One region of the Acidovorax sp. FW305-C-20-28 genome, then DNA from elsewhere that is predicted to be linked to it. Evidence: predicted binding sites of a transcription regulator. Region 1 holds the regulator's gene; each other region holds the start of a gene.
The links. The regulator sigma-54, encoded in region 1, starts transcription at its own class of promoters, with help from an activator protein. The targets are predictions, from matches to a motif close to TGGCANGNAANCTGCTTT.
Positions count from the first base shown of each region.

Region 2: a site for sigma-54 is predicted at 3,932-3,949, ahead of AC3WOH_RS33280 (ANTAR domain-containing response regulator). Genes of this name have one in related genera too.
Region 3: a site for sigma-54 is predicted at 1,846-1,863, ahead of AC3WOH_RS18250 (TorF family putative porin). Genes of this name have one in related genera too.

Region 1 is NZ_JBYSYM010000004.1:29,542-36,557, reverse strand. It holds gene AC3WOH_RS06635 (acyl-CoA thioesterase) at 1-407, opposite strand, end outside; gene AC3WOH_RS06630 (glutaredoxin domain-containing protein) at 594-1,085, shown strand; gene AC3WOH_RS06625 (hypothetical protein) at 1,095-1,643, shown strand; gene AC3WOH_RS06620 (VOC family protein) at 1,646-2,023, shown strand; gene AC3WOH_RS06615 (RNA polymerase factor sigma-54) at 2,024-3,625, opposite strand; gene lptB (LPS export ABC transporter ATP-binding protein) at 3,689-4,456, opposite strand; gene lptA (lipopolysaccharide transport periplasmic protein LptA) at 4,468-5,115, opposite strand; gene AC3WOH_RS06600 (thiol:disulfide interchange protein DsbA/DsbL) at 5,226-5,882, opposite strand; gene AC3WOH_RS06595 (SPOR domain-containing protein) at 5,968-6,618, opposite strand; gene argS (arginine--tRNA ligase) at 6,631-7,016, opposite strand, start outside.
Region 2 is NZ_JBYSYM010000055.1:6,623-13,638, forward strand. It holds gene AC3WOH_RS33265 (ABC transporter ATP-binding protein) at 1-647, opposite strand, end outside; gene ntrB (nitrate ABC transporter permease) at 644-1,576, opposite strand; gene AC3WOH_RS33275 (CmpA/NrtA family ABC transporter substrate-binding protein) at 1,630-2,874, opposite strand; gene AC3WOH_RS33280 (ANTAR domain-containing response regulator) at 3,296-3,922, opposite strand; gene AC3WOH_RS33285 (branched-chain amino acid ABC transporter substrate-binding protein) at 4,129-5,289, shown strand; gene cysC (adenylyl-sulfate kinase) at 5,408-5,953, shown strand; gene AC3WOH_RS33295 (hypothetical protein) at 6,196-7,016, shown strand, end outside.
Region 3 is NZ_JBYSYM010000015.1:119,428-126,443, forward strand. It holds gene AC3WOH_RS18240 (HAD-IIB family hydrolase) at 1-492, shown strand, start outside; gene AC3WOH_RS18245 (Lcl C-terminal domain-containing protein) at 513-989, shown strand; gene AC3WOH_RS18250 (TorF family putative porin) at 994-1,701, opposite strand; gene AC3WOH_RS18255 (magnesium and cobalt transport protein CorA) at 1,886-2,863, shown strand; gene AC3WOH_RS18260 (tripartite tricarboxylate transporter substrate binding protein) at 2,864-3,832, opposite strand; gene AC3WOH_RS18265 (Lrp/AsnC family transcriptional regulator) at 3,935-4,366, opposite strand; gene ctlX (citrulline utilization hydrolase CtlX) at 4,486-5,415, shown strand; gene AC3WOH_RS18275 (hypothetical protein) at 5,442-5,786, opposite strand; gene AC3WOH_RS18280 (hypothetical protein) at 5,938-6,438, opposite strand; gene AC3WOH_RS18285 (hypothetical protein) at 6,674-7,016, opposite strand, start outside.

The sequences.
Region 1 (7,016 bases):
CGGATGGATTCGGGGATGGGCGCCACCTTGCGGTCGCTGCGGCCGATGAAGACGATGCCCACCTTGCCGCGCGCCACTTCGCGGCCCGAGGTCTTCTCGGTCATGCGAAAGACCAGGTCGAAGCCATAGCGGTTGAGGTCGGCCGGCGCCATCTCCACGCGCATGGTCTCGCCGTGGAAGCCCTCGGACTTGTACTGCGCCACGATGTCGCCCACCACGGTGGACAGGCCGCCCACATCGGCCTCGGGGTAGCCCAGCGACTGGAAGAAGCGCACGCGCGCCTCGGACACCAGGCTCAGCAGCTGCGCGTTGTCCAGGTGCCCGCCCTGGTTGACGTGGCTGATGTAGATCTGCAGCTCGGTGGCAAAACCGAACTGCGCGGGAAGGTCGAAAACGATGCGGGCCATGGCGCGGGAAAACAGAAGGATCGGGAAAAGGCAGCGAACCGGGGACATGGCGCCCTGCGGAAAAGCCCGGCAAAGGGTATCGGGGGCTGCAAGGGTGCCCCATACGGGTGAGGCATGGCCCCAGCGGACCGCGGGGCGGCAGAAGTCTCTTATGCTCCCGGGATGCCGATTTTACCCGGAGCCCCCATGCACCCCCTGCGCTGCAGCCTGATCCTCGCCCTGGTGGTGGCCTCGCTCACAGGCACGGCACACGCCCAGACGCTCTACAAATCCGTGGACCCGAATGGCAAGGTGGTCTACAGCGACCAGCCGCCCGCGTCCGGTGCGGGGCACAAGACCATGAAGCTCGAAGCCCCGCCCATCAGCGTGGTGCCGGGCAACCCGCTGCCGCCGGCCGCGCCCGGCCAGGCCTCCGCAGGGGCCCCGGCTGCCGCGGCCCAGCCACGGGGCGAGGTCACTCTCTACATGGCCACCTGGTGCGGCTACTGCAAGGCGGCCAAGGCCTACCTGGGCGGCAAGGGCATCGCCTACCGCGAATTCGATGTGGACACCCCGACCGGCAAGGCCGCCTTCGCGCAGATCGGTGCGCGCGGCGTGCCGGTGCTGCTCACCAATGGCCAGCGGGTGAACGGTTTCAGCACCCAGTCCTACGACGCCGTCTTTGCCAAACGCCAATAAACACACCCCATGTTCCGTACCACCCTTGTTTCCATGGCCTTTGCGCTGTGCCTGCCCGTGCTTGCCGAAGAACTGCGCGTGCCCCTGCCCGGCCGCGACGACCTGGTGATGGACCTGCCGGCACCCTGGCGCGCCCAGGTGCGCCGCCCGCATGCGGAGTTGCCGCCCTCGGTGGCCATCAGCGGCCCGGACGCCAAGGTGCTGCAGATGCTCATCACGCCCATCTGGCCCGTGGGCAGTGCGCCCAAGGCTCCCACGGCCGAGGAGTTGCGGGCCCTGGTGCAGGCGGGCGCTGCCCGGGCCAAACCCAAGGCCGTCGAAAGCGATCTGCCCCTCCAGGACCTGGGCGCCCCGGGCAAGACGGGCTACTACTTCTCGGCCACCGACCGCGCGCCCGAACCCGATGGCTACAAGCACCTGACCCAGGGGGTGCTGGGCATGAACGAGCTGCGCGTGACCTTCACGGTGCTGGTCAACGGCGCACCGCAGGAGCCCACGGCCCAGGCTCTGGAATTGCTGCGCTCGCTGCGGCGTGCGCCGGCGACGAAGGCGCCCTGACCATGGCTCTGCCTGCCGTCCTCGGCACCGTGATGGTCTATGCACGCGACATGCAGCGCAGCGCCGCCTTCTACCGCGCGCACTTCGGGTTCGAGACCACGGGCGAGGTGGTGGTGGAGGGCTTGATCGAGCTGCACGCCCCCGGTGGCGGGGCTGGCATCCTCATCCACCAGGCGGCCAAAAGCGTGAAGCTCGGGCAGGCAGGGGTCAAGCTGTGCTTCCATGTGCCGGAAGTGGAGGCCTTCAAGGCCCAGGCGCTGGCGCAGGGGCTGGAGTTCGGACCCACGCACCAGGCCAAGGGCTATGCCTTCGCCAATGCCAAGGACCCGGACGGCAATGCCGTCAGCATCTCCAGCCGCGCCTTCCGCAACCTGCCCTGATCAGAGCGCTTTGCGCAGGTTGGCGGGTGCGATCTTGAGCGCTTCGCGGTACTTGGCCACGGTGCGGCGTGCGCATTCGATACCCTGCTCCTTGAGCATCTCGGCGATCTGGCTGTCCGACAGCGGCTTGGCCGGGCTTTCGGCCGCGACGAACTGCTTGATGAGCGCACGCACGGCCGTGCTCGATGCATTGCCGCCCGTCTCCGTACCCAGGCCCGAGCCGAAGAAGTACTTGAGCTCGTAGGTGCCGATGGGCGTGGCCATGTACTTGGCCGTGGTCACCCGGCTGATGGTGGACTCGTGCAGGCCCAGCTCGTCGGCAATGTCGCGCAGCACCAGCGGGCGCATGGCCAGCTCGCCATGGGTGAAGAAGCTCTTTTGCCGCTCCACGATGGCGCGCGAGACGCGCAGGATGGTGTCAAAGCGCTGCTGGATGTTCTTGATGAACCAGCGCGCCTCCTGCAGCCGCTGCTGCATGGCCTGGTGGCCCTCGCCGCCCTTGTGGCCGCGCAGGGCGCCGGCGTAGATGTCGTGCACGCGCAGGCGCGGCATCACGTCGGGGTTCAGCGCCACGATGAAATTGTGCTGGCCGTCGCGGCCGTTGGCGCGCCCGGCCTTGCGCACGATGACGTCGGGCACGATGATGTTGCGCTCCACATCGACGAACTTGCGGCCCGGGCGCGGCTCCAGCCGGGCGATCAGGGCCATGGCGGCGCGTGTGCGCTCCTCGCCGTCGCCGCACAGCTGGGTCAGGCGGCGGATGTCGCGGCGTGCCAGCATCTCCAGCGGCTGCTGGCACACGCGCAGCGCGGTCTGCACGGTGTCGGGGTCGGCATCGCTGTCCTCGTCGGCCGCCAGGGCCGAGAGCTGCAGCGTGAGGCATTCGCCCAGGTTGCGGGCGCCCACGCCCACGGGCTCCAAGCTCTGCAGCAGGCGCAGGGCCACGGTGAAGCGGTGCACCAGTTCCTCGATCTGCTCCAGATCGTCGGGGCCGGCCAGGGCGATGGCCAGCTCTTCCAGGGGCTCTTCGAGGTAGCCATCGTCGTTGAGCGATTCGATCAGGAAGCGCAGTGCGGCGCTGTCCACCTCGGACAGGCGCAGCGACAGGGCCTGGCGGTGCAGAAAGGCGGTCAGCGATTCGTGCGAGCGGGCCAGCTCGGTGGCATCGGCCTCGTCGCCTTCGCCATCGTTGCGGTTGCGGGCCGGCGCATCGCCGCCCCACTCGGCATCGTTGGGGGACACATCCACTGTGCCATCCCCGCTCCAGTCGGGCTCGTCGCTGGCGCTGCTGCCCAGTTCCCCATCGCCCTGGGGCGTGTCGGCCACGGACTCGCTCGGCGTGCTGCTGCCCGGGGCGTTGGAGTAGACCGCATCGTCGGAGCTGTACTCATCGGGCTGGGCCGGCGCATCGGCCGTGTCCACGCCGAACTCCTCGCGCGGCGCCTCGTCGGCATTGCGTTCGAGGAACGGATTTTCGTCGAGCATCTGCTCGACCTCCTGGCCCAGCTCCAGCGTGGACAGCTGCAGCAGCCGGATCGATTGCTGCAGCTGCGGCGTGAGCGCCAGGTGCTGCGATACGCGCAGCGACAGGCCGGGCTTCATCGCGCGTCCTTCCGGGACTGCAGCGAAGGCGGGTGGGCAAAGGGCGTCCGTTCCATCGTGGGGCTACATGCGGAAGTGTTCACCCAGGTAGACCCGGCGCACTTCGGCGTTGTCGACGATCTCGGACGGGGTTCCCTGGGCCAGCACGTGGCCGTCGCTGATGATGAAGGCGTGGTCGCAGATGCCCAGCGTCTCACGCACGTTGTGGTCGGTGATGAGCACGCCGATGCCGCGTGCCTTCAGGAAGCCGATGATGCGCTGGATCTCGATCACCGCGATGGGGTCGATGCCGGCAAACGGCTCGTCCAGCAGGATGAAGCGCGGCTGCGTGGCCAGCGCACGGGCGATCTCCACGCGGCGGCGCTCGCCGCCCGACAGGGCCAGTGCGGGCGAGGCACGCAGGTGCTCCACGCGCAGCTCGGTCAGCAGGGCCGTGAGGCGCTCCTCGATCACGGCACGCGCCAGGGGCTGGCCGTCCTCGCCGCGCTGCAGCTCGAGCACGGCGCGCACGTTTTCCTCGACCGTGAGCTTGCGAAAGATCGAGGCTTCCTGCGGCAGGTAGGACAGGCCCAGGCGCGAGCGCCGGTGGATGGGCATGTGGGCCACCGAATGGCCGTCGATGCGGATATCGCCGGCATCGCTGCGCACCAGGCCCACGATCATGTAGAACGAGGTGGTCTTGCCCGCGCCGTTGGGGCCGAGCAGCCCGACGACCTCGCCCTTTTGCACGACCAGCGAAACGTCCTTGACGACCTTGCGGCTGCCATAGGATTTTTCGAGGTGGTGCACCTCCAGCCGGCTTTCCGCCGGGGACGCGGCGACGGTGTTCACGGCAGCCTCGCTCACTTGGCGCCGCCGAGGGTGCTGCTGGGGCGCAGGGTGGTGCCGGAGGCCGGTGCGGCCGGTGCCGCGGCACCGGCCGGGGTTTCCTTGGGCGACAGGATGGCGCGCACGCGGCCACCGGGTGCGGGCGCGTCGCCCGCGGCATTGGTGCTGCTGCGTGGCTTGGCATCCACGGTGAACACGTCGGTCAGGTTGTTGTAGACGATGACCTGGCCGGTGATCTCATCGGTCAGCGTGGATTCGCGGAAGCGCCGCAGTTCCGCACGGGTGATGAACTTCACATTGTCGGCGCGGCCGTCGTATTCGATGACCTCGCTCTCGCCTTCGATGAACTCGTCGGGCGCGCCTGGCAGGGTGTCGCGCTTCTGGCGGAAGAAGGCGCGCTTGCCCGGCTCGGCGGTGACCACGCCGAACTGGTAGCCGTCCGCGTCCTGGCGCACGTCGAGCCGCGCACCGCGCAACACGATGGTGCCCTTGGTCATGACCACCCGGCCAGTGAACACGCTGGTCTGCTTGAGCTCATCGTGGCGCAGTGCGTCGGCCTCGATGTTCATGGGCTTGTTGCGGTCGGCCTTTTCGGCATGGGCCGCGGTCTGGACGACAGCCAGGGCCGCGAGGAGGAGGGTCGGGAGGATGCGGTAGTTCATAGGGCACGAATCTTGCAGATCATTGTAGCCACCCGTGGCGACACCCCATGAAAAAAGCCCGCATGTGCGGGCTTGGGTCGGCAGCAGGAGGTCGTCCCGCCAGGCCAGGGTCAGGCCTTGCGCGCCACACCCGCCAGTTGATCCACCACCTGCAGCACCACGGACATGCTGCCCGCCATCGTGCCGTCGGTGTAGTAGCGGCCGGCCACACCCATCGAGGGCACGCCTTCCACGCCGTAGGCGTCCTGCAGCTGCGAAGCACGGCGCACCTGGTTGGAGACCGTGAACGAGCTGTAGATTTCCTTGAACTTGGCCACGTCCACGCCCTGCGTGGCGATCCAGGCCATGATCTCCTCGTCCTTGGCGAGCTTGACCTTCTCGACGTGGATGGCGCGGAAGACCCGGGCATGCAGTTCGCCGACCTTGCCCATGCCTTCGAGCGTGTAGTACAGCTTTTGCAGCGGCACAAAGCTGGCATTGAAGGCCACGGGCACGCGGCGGATGGAAAGCTCCTTGGGAGCGGCCTTGATCCAGGCTTCCAGCGTGGGCTCGAAGGCGTTGCAGTGCGGGCAGGCGTACCAGAAGAATTCGATCACATCGACCTTGCCGGCCGGTGCATCGGGTGTGAGCGGCTTGTCGAGCTTGCGGTAGTCCTTGCCCTCCTTGAACTGGCGCGCCTGCGCAAGTGCGGGGGTGGCCACGGGCAGGGCCAGGGCGGATGCAGCCACTGCGGAAGCGGCAGACAGGGAAAACTCGCGGCGTTTCATGAAAAAGACACTCCTTGGTCTGGTGTTGGGGGTGTGAGCCACGCCCCTGGAAAAAGTTCAGGCGGGCAGCGGCCCGCCTGCACCGTCAGCGCTGCACCCGCACCAGGGCGGATTCCACGCCAGTGGTGTCCAGCTTGTCCTTGAGCTGGGCGGCGTCGTCACGCTTGGTGAAGGGCCCCACGCGCACACGGAACACCGTGCGGCCGTTCTGCTCACGCTCGCTCACGCGGGCCTCCCAGCCCAGCATGGCCAGCTTGGCACGCTGCGCGTCGGCATCGGCCTGGGTGCGGAAAGCCCCCGCCTGCACGAAGTAGTCGAAGGGGTCGGCGCTGTTGCCCGGCGCCGCAGCGGCCTTGGCGGCTGCCAGGTCGCCCAGCGGGTCGGCGCTGCCGGGCTTGGCGGCTGCAGCCGGCTTGGCCGAAGAGGCCGCGGCGGCCACGGCAGGCGCCGAGGCGGTGGGCGCGGGCGCCGGGGCCACGCCCGCCGTGGCGGGGGCAGACGCGGCAGCCGCAGGCGGCCGGGCCGGGTTCTTGCCGTACAGCGGCGAGTTCGGGTCCCAGTTCTTGTTCTTCTGCGCTTCGGCGGCGTCCTGTTCGGTGCCGCGCGCGCCGCCCTTGTTCAGGAAGGGCACGGGTACCTTGGTCACGTACACGGCCACCGCCAGCGCGGCCCCCAGGCCGAAGATCACGCCCACGATAAAGCCGATGATGGTTCCGCCCAGTTGCTTTTTCTTCATGGTAGTGGTTGCTTACATTCTGGCCGGAGCCGATACGCCCAGCACAGCCAGGCCATTGTGCAGTACCTGCGCGGTCGCGGCGACGAGCGCCAGGCGCGCGCGCTTGACCGCCTCGTCGTCCACCAGGATGCGCTCGGCGTCGTAGTAGCTGTGGTAGCTGGCCGCCAGGTCGCGCAGGTAGAAGGTCACGTCGTGCGGCGCCTCGCCCTCGGCGGCGGCGGTCAGCATCTCGGGGTACTTGGCCAGCTGCAGCATCAACGCCTGGGCCTGTTGGCCTTCCAGGGCGGACAGGTCCACGCCCTGGAGCGAGGCCACGTCGCCGCCGCCCTGCTCGGCCCAGCTGCGCAGCACCGAGCAGATGCGCGCATGCGCGTATTGCACGTAGTACACCGGGTTGT
Region 2 (7,016 bases), on a different contig from region 1:
GACAGCAGCACGGCCTCGTCCACGTCGTGCGTCACCATGACCACGGTGCTCTGTGTGCGCGCCACGATCTCCAGCAGCTCGTCCTGCAGCTTGGCGCGCGTGAGGGCGTCCAGGGCGCCGAAGGGCTCGTCCATCAGCAGCACCTGGGGCTCCATCGACAGGGCGCGGGCGATGCCCACGCGCTGCTTCATGCCGCCCGAGATCTCGCCGGGGCGTTTCTGGCCTGCATGCGTCAGGCCCACCAGGGCCAGCGCGGCATCGGTGCGGGCCTTGAGCTGGGCCTTGTTCTCGCGGCCGCCGAACACCCGCTCCACGGCCAGGTAGATGTTGTCGAAGCAGGTCAGCCAGGGCAGCAGCGAGTGGTTCTGGAACACCACGGCGCGCTCGGGGCCGGGGCCCTTGATCTCCTTGTTGGCGCACAGCAGGGCGCCGGCCGTGGGCGTGGTCAGGCCGGCGATCAGGTTCAGGAGCGTCGACTTGCCGCAGCCCGAGTGGCCGATCAGGGCCACGAACTCGCCCTTGGCGATGGTCAGGTGGATGTCCCTGAGCGCCGGGAACAGGCCCTTGGCGGTCTTGAAGGTCTGCTCGACCCCGTGAACCTCGATGAACTTCGTGGAATGGGATGCGTGTGCTGCGGTGGTGTTCATGCCTTCACCTCTTCGAATGTGAATGCGGTGGCCAGCTTGATGAGCGCAAACTCCAGCGCCAGCCCCACGATGCCGATCACGAAGATCGCGATGATGATGTTCTTGACGTTCAGGTTGTTCCATTCGTCCCAGACCCAGAAGCCGATGCCCACGCCGCCGGTCAGCATCTCGGCGGCCACGATCACCAGCCAGGCCGTGCCCACGGCCAGGCGCACGCCGGTCAGCATGTAGGGCAGCACGGCGGGGAACAGGATCTTGGTGGCGATCTTCCACTCCGACAGGTTGAGCACGCGGGCCACGTTCATGTAGTCCTGCGGCACGCGCTGCACACCGACGGCGGTGTTGATGACCATGGGCCAGATGGAGCAGATGAAGATGGTCCAGATGGCCGCCGGGTTGGCGCCCTTGAACACCAGCAGGCCGATGGGCAGCCAGGCCAGCGGCGAGACCGGGCGCAGCAGGCTGATCAGCGGGTTGAACATGCACGACAGGAAGGAAAAGCGCCCGATCACGAAGCCGGCGGGAATGCCCACCAGCGCCGCCAGCCCGAAGCCCACGGCCACGCGTTCCAGTGACATCAGCACGTTCCAGCCCACGCCCTGGTCATTGGGGCCGTTGCGGTAGAACGGGTTGCTGAAGATCTCCACGGCCTGCGTCCAGGTTTCACGCGGGCTGGGGATGTTGCCGCCGGTGGTGGTGGAGACCACGGCCCACAGGCCGATGAGCAGGCCCAGGCCGCACAGCGGCGGCAGCACGGCCATCCAGAAGCTGCGCGAGAGCGCGGCCCAGTCGCGCGGGGAGCGGGTTGCGGGTGCGCTGGCGGGGGCTGGCTTGCGGGCCTCGGCCTGCACGGCCGTGCTGCGGGCAGGCGCTGCCGCGGCATCGGCCGGCAGTGCGGCGGGAGGGGAGTGGAAAACGGCACTGACCATGGTGGATCTCCTGTGCGGGTGGGAACGTGGGGCGATCGGGTGGCGGTGGATGCTCAGGCCTTGAGCTTGAAGCTGTCGGCGTACTTGGCGGGGTCCTTGCCGTCCCAGACCACGCCGTCCACGAGCTTGTGCGTGCGCATCTCGCTCTTGGGCAGCGGCGTCTTGGAGGCGGTGGCCGCCTGCTTGTAGACATCGGTGCGGTTGATGGCCTTGGCCACGCCGGCATAGTCGGGGTGGTCCTTGAGCAGGCCCCAGCGCTTGTGCTGGGTCAGGAACCACATGCCGTCCGACAGGTAGGGGAAGTTCACCGCGCCGTCGTTGTAGAACTTCATGTGGTTGGGGTCGTCCCAGGTCTTGCCCATGCCGTCCTGGTAGCGGCCCAGGATGCGCTGGTTGATGGCATCCACACCGGTGTTCACGTAGGCCTTGCCGGCAATGGTCTCGGCCATCTTGTTCTTGTTGGCCAGGCCTTCGTCGATCCAGCGGCCGGCCTCCAGGATGGCGGCGGTCACGGCGCGTGCCGTGTTGGGGTATTTCTGCACGAACTCCGAGGTCGTGCCCAGCACCTTCTCGGGGTGGTCTTTCCAGATGTCCTGGGTGGTGGTGGCGGTCACGCCGATGCCGTCCATGATGGCGCGGTGGTTCCAGGGCTCGCCCACGCAGAAGCCGTCCATGTTGCCCACGCGCATGTTGGCTACCATCTGCGGTGGCGGCACGGTGATGACCTTGGCGTCCTTCATCGGGTCGATGCCGTGTGCAGCCAGCCAGTAGTACAGCCACATGGCGTGCGTGCCCGTGGGGAAGGTCTGGGCAAAGGTGTATTCGCGCTTCTCGCTGGCCATCAGCTTGGCCAGGCCGGCGCCATTGACGGCACCCTTGTCGGCCAGCTTCTTAGACAGCGTGATGGCCTGGCCGTTGTGGTTCAGATTCATCAGCACGGCCATGTCCTTCTTGGGGCCGGCAATGCCCAGGTGCACGCCATACACCAGGCCGTAGAGCACGTGGGCGAAGTCCAGTTCGCCGTTGACCAGCTTGTCGCGCACACCGGCCCAACTGGCTTCCTTGGTGGGGATGATGGTCACGCCGTATTTCTTGTCGATGCCCAGCACCGAGGCCATCACCACGCTGGCGCAATCGGTCAGCGGGATGAAGCCGATCTTCACTTCCTTCTTCTCGGGCGCGTCCGAGCCCTGTGCATGCACGAGGGCGCGCAGGGCGGGGCTCACGCCGACGGCACCCACGGTGGCGGCCTGCAGCACGGTGCGGCGGTTGAGACTGGTTTTGAGCAGATCGGTCATGGTTGCTTCCCTGGTGGCTTGAAAAACAAAAAAGGCGTCCCCCCGGCGCCGGGCTGCTGCAACTTCAAAAAGAAAGTCACGCAGTGCCAAGCGCGGGTGGGGACGCCTCTGTCCGGTGGCGAGGGGTACCCGCCCGCCATTGGATGGATACCGCTCATCGAAGACCTTCGTTGGTCTTGTCCCGGTAATGCAAGCGCCGTGCCAGCCTTCTTGCTCGCCATGTTGCTATGTTTTTGATAGCGAAGAAGCCTTGTTTCAAAGGAGTTTCTGGCAGATGCACCATGGGGATGCAGGCGCCATGCACCGGGTTCGACTGCACAGGTGTTGTGCGGTGCACCATCGCGGGCATGCGCAGTGCGGTGGGCGGGCAGGAGTGGTGCGCCGCGCGTTGGCGGCGTCGCGCGCGATGCCCGCGGGGCTGTCAGCCCAGCAGATCGGCCACGTCGAGCATGCGCTGTGCGACGTCGACCAGCTTGAGGCCCTTGTCCATGGCCGTCTTGCGCAGCTTCTCGTACGCGGCCTGCTCGGTCAGGCCCTGGCGCTCCATCAGCAGGCCCTTGGCGCGGTCGATGGTCTTGCGGTCCTTGAGTTCGGTCTTGGCGTCGGCGAGCTCGGCACGCAGTGCCTGCTCGTGCTGGAAGCGCGCCATCGCCACGTCCAGGATGGGGCGGATGCGCTGGGGCGCCAGCCCGGCCACGATGTAGGCCGACACGCCGGCGGCCACCGCTGCTTTCACGTGCGAGGTGTCCTCGTCGTTGGTGAACATGACGATGGGGCGGCGCTCGTTGCGCGTGGCCATCACCACGTGTTCCAGCGCATCGCGGGCCTCGCTCTCGGCGTCCACGATGATGAGGTCGGGCTGCAATTGGGCCAGTCGCTCGCTCAGGAACACATCCGCCGGCAGTGTAGCCACTAGGTTGAAGTTGTTTTCCAGCAGGCCGATGCGCAGCGCCCGCGAGCGCTCTGCCTGCAGCAGGGCGTGCTCGTCATCGGGGTCGGTGACCGCCAGATCGGGGGCGACCACCACTATGCGCAAGGCCTCGTTCATGCCGTCAGCATAGCAAGATTTACGCCACAAATTGGTGCGCCGGGCTGGTGCAGACCGGGGTCTACCCTGGTTTTGGCGGGCCGCTGGCGGCGGGGGCCTGAAACTTGCTAATAGAGTGTGTATTGGGAGGGCATACCCGATAGCGCCTCTTTGCGGCGTCGCATATACATCCGGTCACATTGACACACTGATATGGAGTTTCCTGCATGAACCTGCCCATCGACCGGCGCCGATTCTCGGCCAGCCTGGCCTTCTCCGCCGTGGCCGCCACCGCCTTGCTGGCGGGCTGCGGCAAAGTGCCCGACACCATCAAGATCGGGGTGGCCCAGCCCCTGAGCGGCCCCCTGGCCGCCCTGGGCCAGGATTTGCTCAACGGGGTGAACCTGGCCGTGGCCGAGCTCAACAAGGGCGGCTACACCGTGGACGGCAAGCGCGTGACCCTGGAAGTGGTCTCGGTGGACGACAAGGCCGACGCCGCCACCGGCAAGACCGTGGCCCAGCAGCTGGTGGATGCCGGCGTGGTGGCGGTCATCGGCCACCTGAATTCGGGCGTGAGTATCGAGACCGCTCCCATCTACGCGGCCAAGGACATCCCGCAGATCGCCATCTCCACCAACCCCAAGTTCACGCAGCTGGGCTTTCCCACCACCTTCCGCATGGTGGCCAACGACACCCTGCAGGCGCGGGCCATCGGCTCGTTCGCGGCCACGCAGCTGGGCGCCAGCCGCTATGCCGCGCTCGACGACGGCACCCCCTATGGCAAGGGCCTGGCCGACGGCGCGGCCGAGCAGCTCAAGGCCGAAAAGCGCGAGGTCGTGGTGCGCAAGTCCTTCGACGACAAGACCACGGACTTCGAGGCCCTGGCCGGCGAGCTCAAGGCCGCCCGGGTGGAGGTGATCGTCTCCACGCTCAACGACTTCCAGGCCATCGCCCTGCTGGAGGCCCTGCGCAAGGCGGGCCACACCAAGGTGCGCCTGCTGGGCGGTGACACCATCAAGACCACCGACATGGCCAAGGGCGCGGGCATCGTGGAAGGCATCTACGCCACCTCGCCGGTGCTGGAGGCCAAGGAATTCACCACCGGCAAGCCTTTCCTCGAAAAGTACGTGGCCGAGTTCAAGAAGGCCCCGGCCTATGGCGGCCACTACAGCTACGACAGCACCTACGTGCTGTCCGCCGCGATCCAGAAGGCCAAGTCCGCCGCGCCCAAGGACATCACCAAGGCCATGCACAGCATCAACGGCTATGCCCCGGTGATCGGCACCATGACCTGGGACGACAAGGGTGAGCAGCGCTACGGCGCCGTGGGCGTGTACGAGCTGCGCGGTGGTGGGTGGGAACTGCGCATGCGCTCGGACCGCTGGTAAGAAGGGAGGGCCCGGGGAGGCCGGGGTGCCACTTTCGGTGCCTGGCAGGGCCGTGGCTGGCATACAGTAGGAGCACAAGCACCTTGTTGACTCCCCCCCGCCCACGCAGGAGCCCTGTTTGACCGCCCCTCTCGTCTATTGGATCACCGGCCTGCCGGCCGCAGGCAAGACCACCCTGGCCACCGCGCTGGCCGATGCCCTCCAGCAGGCCGGTGGCCGGGCCTGCGTGCTCGACGGCGATGAGCTGCGCAAGGGCCTGTGCTCGGACCTGGGGCTGTCGGCCGCCGACCGGGCCGAGAACATCCGCCGCGCCGGGGAGGTGGCGCGCCTGATGGCCCACAACGGCCTGACCGTGGTGTGCGCCTTTGTCTCCCCCTTCGAGGCAGACCGCCAGCGCGTGCGTGCCCTGTTTGCGCCCGGCGAATTCCATGAGATCCACCTGAGCACGCCCGTGGAAGAATGCGCCCGCCGCGACCCCAAGGGCCTGTACGCGCGTGCCAGGGCCGGGCTGATCACCGGCCTGACCGGCTTGGATGGGGCCTACGAGGTGCCAGGCGCACCCGAATCGCGCTTCGACACCCAGACCACGCCCCTCTCGTCCATGGTGCAGCAGCTGCTGGCGGCGCGCAGGGCGCAGCAGGCTGGCCTGCGCTCACAGGTGTAACGCTCGGATCTTTACCGGAACTTCCCGGAGGATCGTCCCTCAGAGTCTCGCCCCGTGTGCCTGGCGCTGCGGGGCGCGCCTGCACCTGTCGGCTCCACCCGCATGGCGGAGCTTGTAAAAAAGTTATTTTTTATAATCGAATGGTGAAGTGCCCTTGCGAACGCCGCGAGCCTGGTTCTCGTGGCGTTCAGGGGGCGCTTCTTTTTTGGGCTGTCCGTCGTCTGTTCCTGGAGTGGTTTTCAATGCGGTTTCTGCTTGTTCTGTGCCTTTCTGTGCTGGCCCCGTGGGCCCACGCCGCCAATTTCGTCTCGCTGCACCAGTCGGCGCTCAAGATCGCGCTGCCACCGGCCGCCGGCACCTACAACTACACCTTCGACAGCAAGATCGGTTTCAAGCAGCAGTACGCGCCCGAGGGGGTCACAGGCTGCGCCATCGGCTATGCCACGGGCGGCTGCGCCTTCCCTGGCGGTGGATCGCTGGCGCTGCCCGAGTTCACCAACTACCAGCTGCAGTACAAGGAATTCAAGGTCTTCATCCCTGCAGGCACCCGCTCGTTCATGTTCTCGGGCTATGCGCCCCAGCGCACCGAAGCGGCCTTTGCACTGCGCTACGGCGCGGCACCGGTGCGCGAAGCGGCCCTGAGCGCCGCGGAGTACGCCAACGTGCAGGCCACCGAGCACATCGACACCACGTTCGCGCGCCTGGTCAACGAGCCGGGTGACGACCACCTGGTGGTGCATGACGGCGGTGGCACGGTGCGCTTCGTCGGCGGGCAGCTCGATGCGAACAAGGGCAGCACGAGCCAGGGCAACTGGCTCTACATCCGCCAGATCAACGGCAGTCCGCTGTACGACGTGCAGGGCGCCATCGACGTGGACATGGCCCGGTACGCGGCCGGCTATGCGGCGATCACCTGGACCAGCTCGACCTACCCCGACCCGGTGGAGGGCCCGAGCCCTGCCGTGGGCACCAGCAGCACCACGGACCAGCAGGCGAGCGGCCAGGCCTCGGCGGTCGCCACGGTGTCGACGGCCGTGCTGTCCACGGCCGGCCAGCCGCTGCA
Region 3 (7,016 bases), on a different contig from region 1:
AACTACGCGCGCATGCAGCAGGTGCTGGCGCAGGTGGAGCGTGAAGTGCCGGGCGCACACCGCGCCACCGACTCGCCGGGGCGCGAGACCGACATCGCCATCGACCACAGCGAGTTCACCCAGTTGCCGCAAGAGGCCATCGACGCCGCCGTGCAGCGCATGCGCGCGGCCGGCATGAACGCCACGGTGAGCAGCATCCACATCAATGGCTGGTTCGGCGCGCACAACAAGCTCGAAGGCGCGCGCTGGGTCGTGCGCACACTGTTCGGCCGCGACCTCGATGCCGAGATCGGCCAATGGGTCTATGTGGGCGATTCGACCAACGACCAGCTCATGTTCCAGCACTTCGCGCACAGCGTGGGCGTGGCCAACATCGCGCGCTTCGTGCCGCAACTGGCGCACCTGCCGCGCTATGTGACCGAAGGCGAGCGCGGTGCCGGCTTCGCCCAGGTGGCGCAGCGCATCCTGGCGGGCGTGGCGACCGCCGCCTGACGGCACCAGGCCCGGCGCACATGGCCCGGCGCTCTGCCATCGCCTGGCTGGCCCTGGGCCTGTGCGCCCTGGGTGGCTACCTGTGGACGGCCCAGTACACACCCAGCCGGTTTTCCGTGCGCGCTGGCGGCCAGGAAGTGCATGACCGCAGCACCGGCCTGACCTGGCGCCGCTGCGCCGAGGGCATGGCATGGAGCGGCCTGGGCTGCACGGGCGAGCCCCAGACCTTCACCCAGATCGAGGCGGCCGACCATGCCGCACAGCAGGCCGGCTGGCGCCTGCCCACGGTGGGCGAGTTGCACACGCTGGTGGACGAGGCGCGCCGCGACCCTGCCATCGACACAGAGGCCTTCCCCGACACGCCGCCCACCTGGTTCTGGAGCGCCAGCCAGGCCAACAGCCGCATCACGCATGCCTGGCTGGTGCACTTCGGCGAAGGGCGCGCCAACATGGCGTTGCGGCTCAACCACCTGCCGGCGCGCCTGGTGCGGCGTTGAGCAGCTACAGGGCTTTGGTCAGCATGACGATCACGCGCGATTGGTTGACAGGGCCGAAGTAGTCCTTCTTGTTGGCGCCCACCACGGCCGCGCCCAGCGACAGGCCCGAGCCGAAGTCATAGGCACCGCCCACGCTGTAGTCGATGTAGTTGGGGGCCACGATGTCGCCACCGAAGCGCGTGTAGCCCACCGATGCCTTGACGGTGATCTTGGGCGCCACTTCCTGCGCGAAGGCCAGGTTCAGGTAGCCGGTGTTGCGGCCCTTGAAGCCGGGACCGGCGTAGGCGAAGTAGTCCTTGGACAGAGTGTGCGAGTACTTGGCGGTCACGGGGCCGAAGGTGGCGGCGCCATAGACTTCGGTGGTGTTGCCGTTGCTGTTGCCGGGGTAGATGTAGGTCAAGAGGCCCACGTCCAGATCGACCGAGCCGGCCTTGAACTTGTAGCCGCCGTAGATGTCGGACTCGATGGAGTTGCGAGGCAGCCAGTCGACGCTGGAGTTCCAGTTGCCTACATAGAAACCGGACTCGCCGAAGGCGTAGTCGAAGCCGCCCTGGATGGCGGGCTTGACGGCCTTGACCTTGGACGCATCCTGGTCCTGGCCGCGGAACTTGTAGTTGGTGGTCAGGCTGACGTTGCCCGTCAGCTGGGCACTGGCCAGCAGGGGGAAAGCGGTCAGCAGGGCCATGGCGAAAGGGGCACGGGGAAATTTCATGGGTTGCAATCAAACGCAGATGGACAGGGGATCGAGCGTAGGCAGTCAGCCATAAAGGCCGCATAAAAACTTCGGTGCCCGGCGTAAAGCTTTTGCCAGAGATGCCGCCTGGCGGCCCGCGTGCGTGCACGGCCAGGCGGGGCAATGGCAAGATCATTGCCACCCCCATGTGCCCGGAGCCGACATGCTGATCAACTGCGTTGTCTATGAAAACGGAACCAAGCTTGCCGACATCCCCATCGGCGAGATCGGCGACCACATCCACCTGCCCAACTGCTTTGTCTGGGTGGCGCTGCACGACGCCACCGAGCAGGAACTGACCGAATTGCAGCAGGCCTTCCACCTGCACCCGCTGGCCATCGAGGACGCCCAGCACGGCCACCAGCGGCCCAAGGTGGAGGAGTACGGCGACTCGCTCTTCGTGGTGCTGCACCTGTTGGAGACCGAGGGCCTGAACGCCACACCGGCACGCATCGGCGAGCTCAATGTCTTCGTGGGCCGCAACTACGTGGTTTCGGTGCGCAACCGCAGCGAACAGGGCTTCACCGATGTGCGCGAGCGCTGCGAACGCGAGCCCGAGCTGCTGGCCACGGGGCCGGGCTTCGTGCTGTATGCGCTCATGGATGCGGTGGTGGACCGCTACTTCCCGGTCATCGATGCGCTCGAAGTCGAGCTCGACACCATCGAGCAGCAGATCTTCTCGGCAAAGGGCAAGGCGCGGGGCAGCGTGCAGCGGCTGTATGCGCTCAAGCAGCGCCTGACGCTGCTCAAGCACGGGGTGGCACCCCTGCTCGAAGGCGCGGGCAAGCTGCATGGCGGGCGCGTGCCGCAACTGTGCACCCCTTCGCAGGAATACTTCCGCGATGTGGTGGACCACCTGGGGCGCATCAACGCCTCCATCGAATCCATCCGCGATTCCATCGGCACGGCCATCCACGTGAACCTGTCCATGGTGACCATCGAGGACGGTGAGGTCGTGAAACGCCTGGCCGCCTGGGCCAGCCTGTTCGCGGTGTGCACGGCCTTCGCGGGCATCTGGGGCATGAACTTCGAGCACATGCCGGAGCTGAAATGGCGCTATGGCTACGCCGCTGCGCTGGCGGTCATCGCCAGCGCCTGCGGCTACCTGTACTACCGCTTCCGCAAGGCGGGTTGGCTCTGATCAAGACGGCTTGGCCAGGCCCAGTTTTTCGACCAGCGCCTTCTCGCGCGCAAACGTGTCCTGCGCGAACTTCTGGTAGGCCGAGGTGCTCATGTACATGGGCACCATGTCGTAGCGCGCCAGGGCGGTCTTGTAGCTCTCTTGCTCCATGGCCTTCTTGAAGGCATCGTGCAGGCGCTTGACCACCGCGTCGGGCGTGCCCTTGGGCGCACCGATGCCGAAGGGCGAGTTCTGCACCAGGTTGAGGCCCAGCTCCTTGAGCGTGGGCGCATCGGGGAACTTGGCCAGGCGCTCGGCCCCCCAGGTGTTGAGCACGCGCAGCTTGCCGGCCTCGACCTGCGGCGCGAAACCGGTGGAGTCGGCCGCCGCCATGATCTGCCCGCCCAGGATGGACTGCATCAGGTCGGCACTGCCCTTGTAGGGCACGTGCAGCAGCTCCAGCCCCAGTTGCTGGGCGATGAGTTCCATGGTCAGGTGCGGGCTGGTCATGGTGCCCGTGGAGCCGTAGCTGAGCTTGCCCGGGTTGGCCTTGGCCCAGGCCACGAAGTGCGTCCAGGTCTTGAGCGGCGAGTCAGCGGGCACCACCAGGCCGAAGGCGTAGCCGGTCACGTTGAGCACGTAGGCGATGTCCTTGACCGGGTCCCAGCTGATCTTGGTGGTGTAGGGCAGGCGGAACACGCCGAGCGGAATCTGCGCAATGGTGTAGCCATCGGGCGCGGAGCCCTGCAGCTGCTGCGCAGGCAGCGTGCCGCCGGCGCCAGGCTTGTTCTCCACGATCACGGGCTGGCCGAGGATCTTGCCGGCGTTGTCGGCCAGCGAGCGCATGGTGATGTCGGTGGGGCCGCCCGCAGGGAAGGCGATCACGAGCTTGATCGGCTTGGCCGGAAAGGCCTGGGCCTGGGCCAGCAGGGTGGCCGGAGCCACCGCGGCAGCGGCACCCCACTGGATGATCTGACGGCGGCGTTGCATGGTGGAATCCTTGGAAGACATAGATCCTTGCATTGGACTGCAGTCCTGCAGCGAGGGGCATGCAGGAAACTCCCTAGCCAGTGTCACGCAGGCGCCTGCCCATCAGGCCTTGTAGGTGGACAAAAGGATGCTGGTCTCGGTGTTGGCGATGCCCGGCGTGAGGCGGATGCGGCCGAGCGCCCGGTCGAAGGCCTCCAGGCTTTCGGCCCGCACCTCGGCCACGATGTCCCAGCGGCCGTTGGTGCTGTGCAGGGTGTCCACGGCCGGCTCGCCGCGCAGCGCGCGGATGACTTCGGGCGCGGCATTGCCCTCCACGGCAATGCTCATCCATGCACGGATGCGCTGGGGCTCGGAGTCGGGGCGCAGGCGCAGGGTGTAGCCGGTGATGACACCGCTCTCCTCCATCTTGCGCAGGCGGTTCTGCACCGTGCCGCGCGAGACACGCAGCTTCTGCGCCAGCACAGCCACGGGGGTGCGCGCATCGGTGCGCAGGATGCCGATGATCTGGCGGTCGGTGTCGTCGATATTGCCCATAGTGATTCGTTCATCAATCAGATCGCCAATTTTCCACACATTTTGATCAGGTAGATGGCTTTTCTGTAGCGCGGCCCTTTTCGAGAATTGCAGGGACCGTCTTCATCCCTGCCCACTCCATGCCCCAGCCTTCTGCCCAAGCCCCTGCCGCCGTCGTCATGGTGCGCCCGCACCGCTTCCACCCCAACCCCGACACGGCAGCCGACAACGCCTTCCAGTCACGAACCGCCCAGGCGCCCGAGGCCATCGCCCGGCTCGCCCATGCCGAAGTGACGGCCGCAGCCGCCCGGCTGCAGGCCGCGGGCGTGCGCGTGCACCTGTTCGAGGACCGGGGCGAGCGCGACACGCCGGACGCCGTGTTCCCCAACAACTGGTTCTCGACCCATGCGGGCGGCCATGTGGCGATCTATCCGATGTTTGCCGAGAGCCGCCGGCGCGAGCGCCGCGCCGACGTGATCGAGATGCTCAAGGCCGAGTACCGCGTGCAGGACGTCATCGACTACTCGGGCCTGGAAGCCGATGGCATGTTCCTCGAAGGCACGGGGGCCATGGTGCTCGACCACATCGCGCGCGTGGCCTACACGGCGCAGTCGAACCGCGCCGACCCGGTGGCGCTGGAGCGCTTTTGCACCCACTTCAACTACGAGCCCATGGCCTTTGCCACGGCCGATGCCCAGGGCATGCCCTGCTACCACACCAATGTGATGCTGTGCGTGGGCACCGATTTCGCGCTGGGTGGTTTTCACCTGGTCCGCGACCCGGTACGGCGCCAGGCGGTGCGCGAGCGCCTGGCGGAGTCCGGCCGCGCCTTGATCGAGCTAAGCGCGCAGCAGATCGGCGAGTTCGCGGGCAACGCACTGGAGCTCACGGGAGCGCAGGGCCGGGTGCTGGCCTTGTCGGCCCGCGCGGCAGCCAGCCTCAGCGCGGAGCAGAAGGCCGTGATCGAGCGCAGCGCCACGCTGTTGCCGCTCAAGGTACCCACCATCGAGCTGGCGGGTGGTTCCGTGCGCTGCATGCTGGCGGGCATCCACCTGGCGCGCCGGGGGTGATGTTCGACCGCGACCGCGGTGGGCGTTCAGCGCGATGGCGTCTCTGTGTCCAGCTGTGCATCGCAGCCCACCCCCGCCGCAATCGAGCGCCGGGCCCAGGCACCGATGGCGCGCACCAGCCAGGGGTTGCGCAGTCCGGTCACGCCCCCCGGGTCGGACACCATGCCGCACAGGTAGCGCCCCTCGCCATCGCTCCAGCGCAAGGCCGCGCAGGCGCCGCTGCGCCGGCGCGACACCAGCACGCCCACCGGGCAGGGCTCGGCCAGGCAGCACAGGCCGCAACCATTGCAGGGTGCGCCTTCGGCGGGCTTGGGGGGCGCCTCGGGGTGCAGCCACACCACCTGGGCAGACGGGGACGAAGAAGGCGACATGGGGATGGCGGGGGACTGGCCACTCCATTGTGACGGTGCCGCAGAAAAAAAGAGACCCCGTCCATCTCCAGGATGGGCGGGGCCAATGACCGGTGGGAGCGGACTCGCCGGCCGAGGGGGGAAACAACAGGTCTGGAAAGGGCGCTTTGCTTCAGCAACCCAGCGGGCGGTTGGGGCGCATGGGGATGATGCCGCTGACCTTGAGGGTGTTGGAAGAGCCATCGGTCGCCGTGAGCGTCTTGCTGGAGAGGCGCACCTGGTTGCTGTCGCGTGCGACCACCGTGTCCACGGTATCGCCATTGCTGTATTCCTTGCCGGCAAAGGTCACGAAGATCTGGTGCAGGCCGGTGGCATCGGGCCGGTAGCGCACATCGCCAAACGCGGTTTCGGTCGAGCCCACCTTGTTGGCGCCATCGAATCGGAAGGTGCATAGCTCGGGCACGGAGCCAATGGGGTTTTTCTTGTCGACCTCGGTCAGGTTGAGTGCACCGTTGCCGTACACGCCGTTGAGTCCAGGCAGGGTGGCATCAGCGACCGTGAGGATGCCCGGCTCGTTGCTGGGCGTGGGGTCGTCGTGGTTGCCTCCACCGCAGGCCACCAGCAATGCGCTGGCAGCGGCAAGGGCAGAACAGGTCTTGAAGAGGGAGTTCATGGCGTGCGGCTTTGTCGTGTGGAGGTCAACGCATCGTAGGAGCGGGTTCCCTCGAGCCGCGTGCGCCAACAGCCCTGTCCACCGTAGGACCCACGCCTACAGGGCAGGCGCACGCATGGCCGCAAAAAAGCCCGCTTTCCATGGGAAAGCGGGCCAAAAAACCGGTCGGAGACTGGAGACCGGCCGAGGGGGAACCCGGGTTCCCGGTGCGCAGCGGCCGCCTGCGCACCAAGGATCAGCAATTGGCGTTGCGGGTGGCGTGCAGCGGAATGATGGCCGTCAGCTTCAGGGTATCGGTCGATCCATCGGTGGCCCCCATGGTCTTGCTGGTGAAGCGCACCAGGTTGCCACTGCGGTCCACCAGGGTGTCCACCGAATCCAGGCTGGCGTATTCCTTGCCGTTGAAGGTCATGAATACGACGTACAGGCCCGTGGCCGAGGGACGGTAGCTGATCTTGCCGAAGGCAGTCGCAACACCCTGGGCCGCTGCCACAGGTGCTGCGCCGGTGAGCGAAACGGGTGCGGTGATGTTGCCCACTACAGCGGCCTGCGTGGTGGACGTGCCGACGATGGAGACA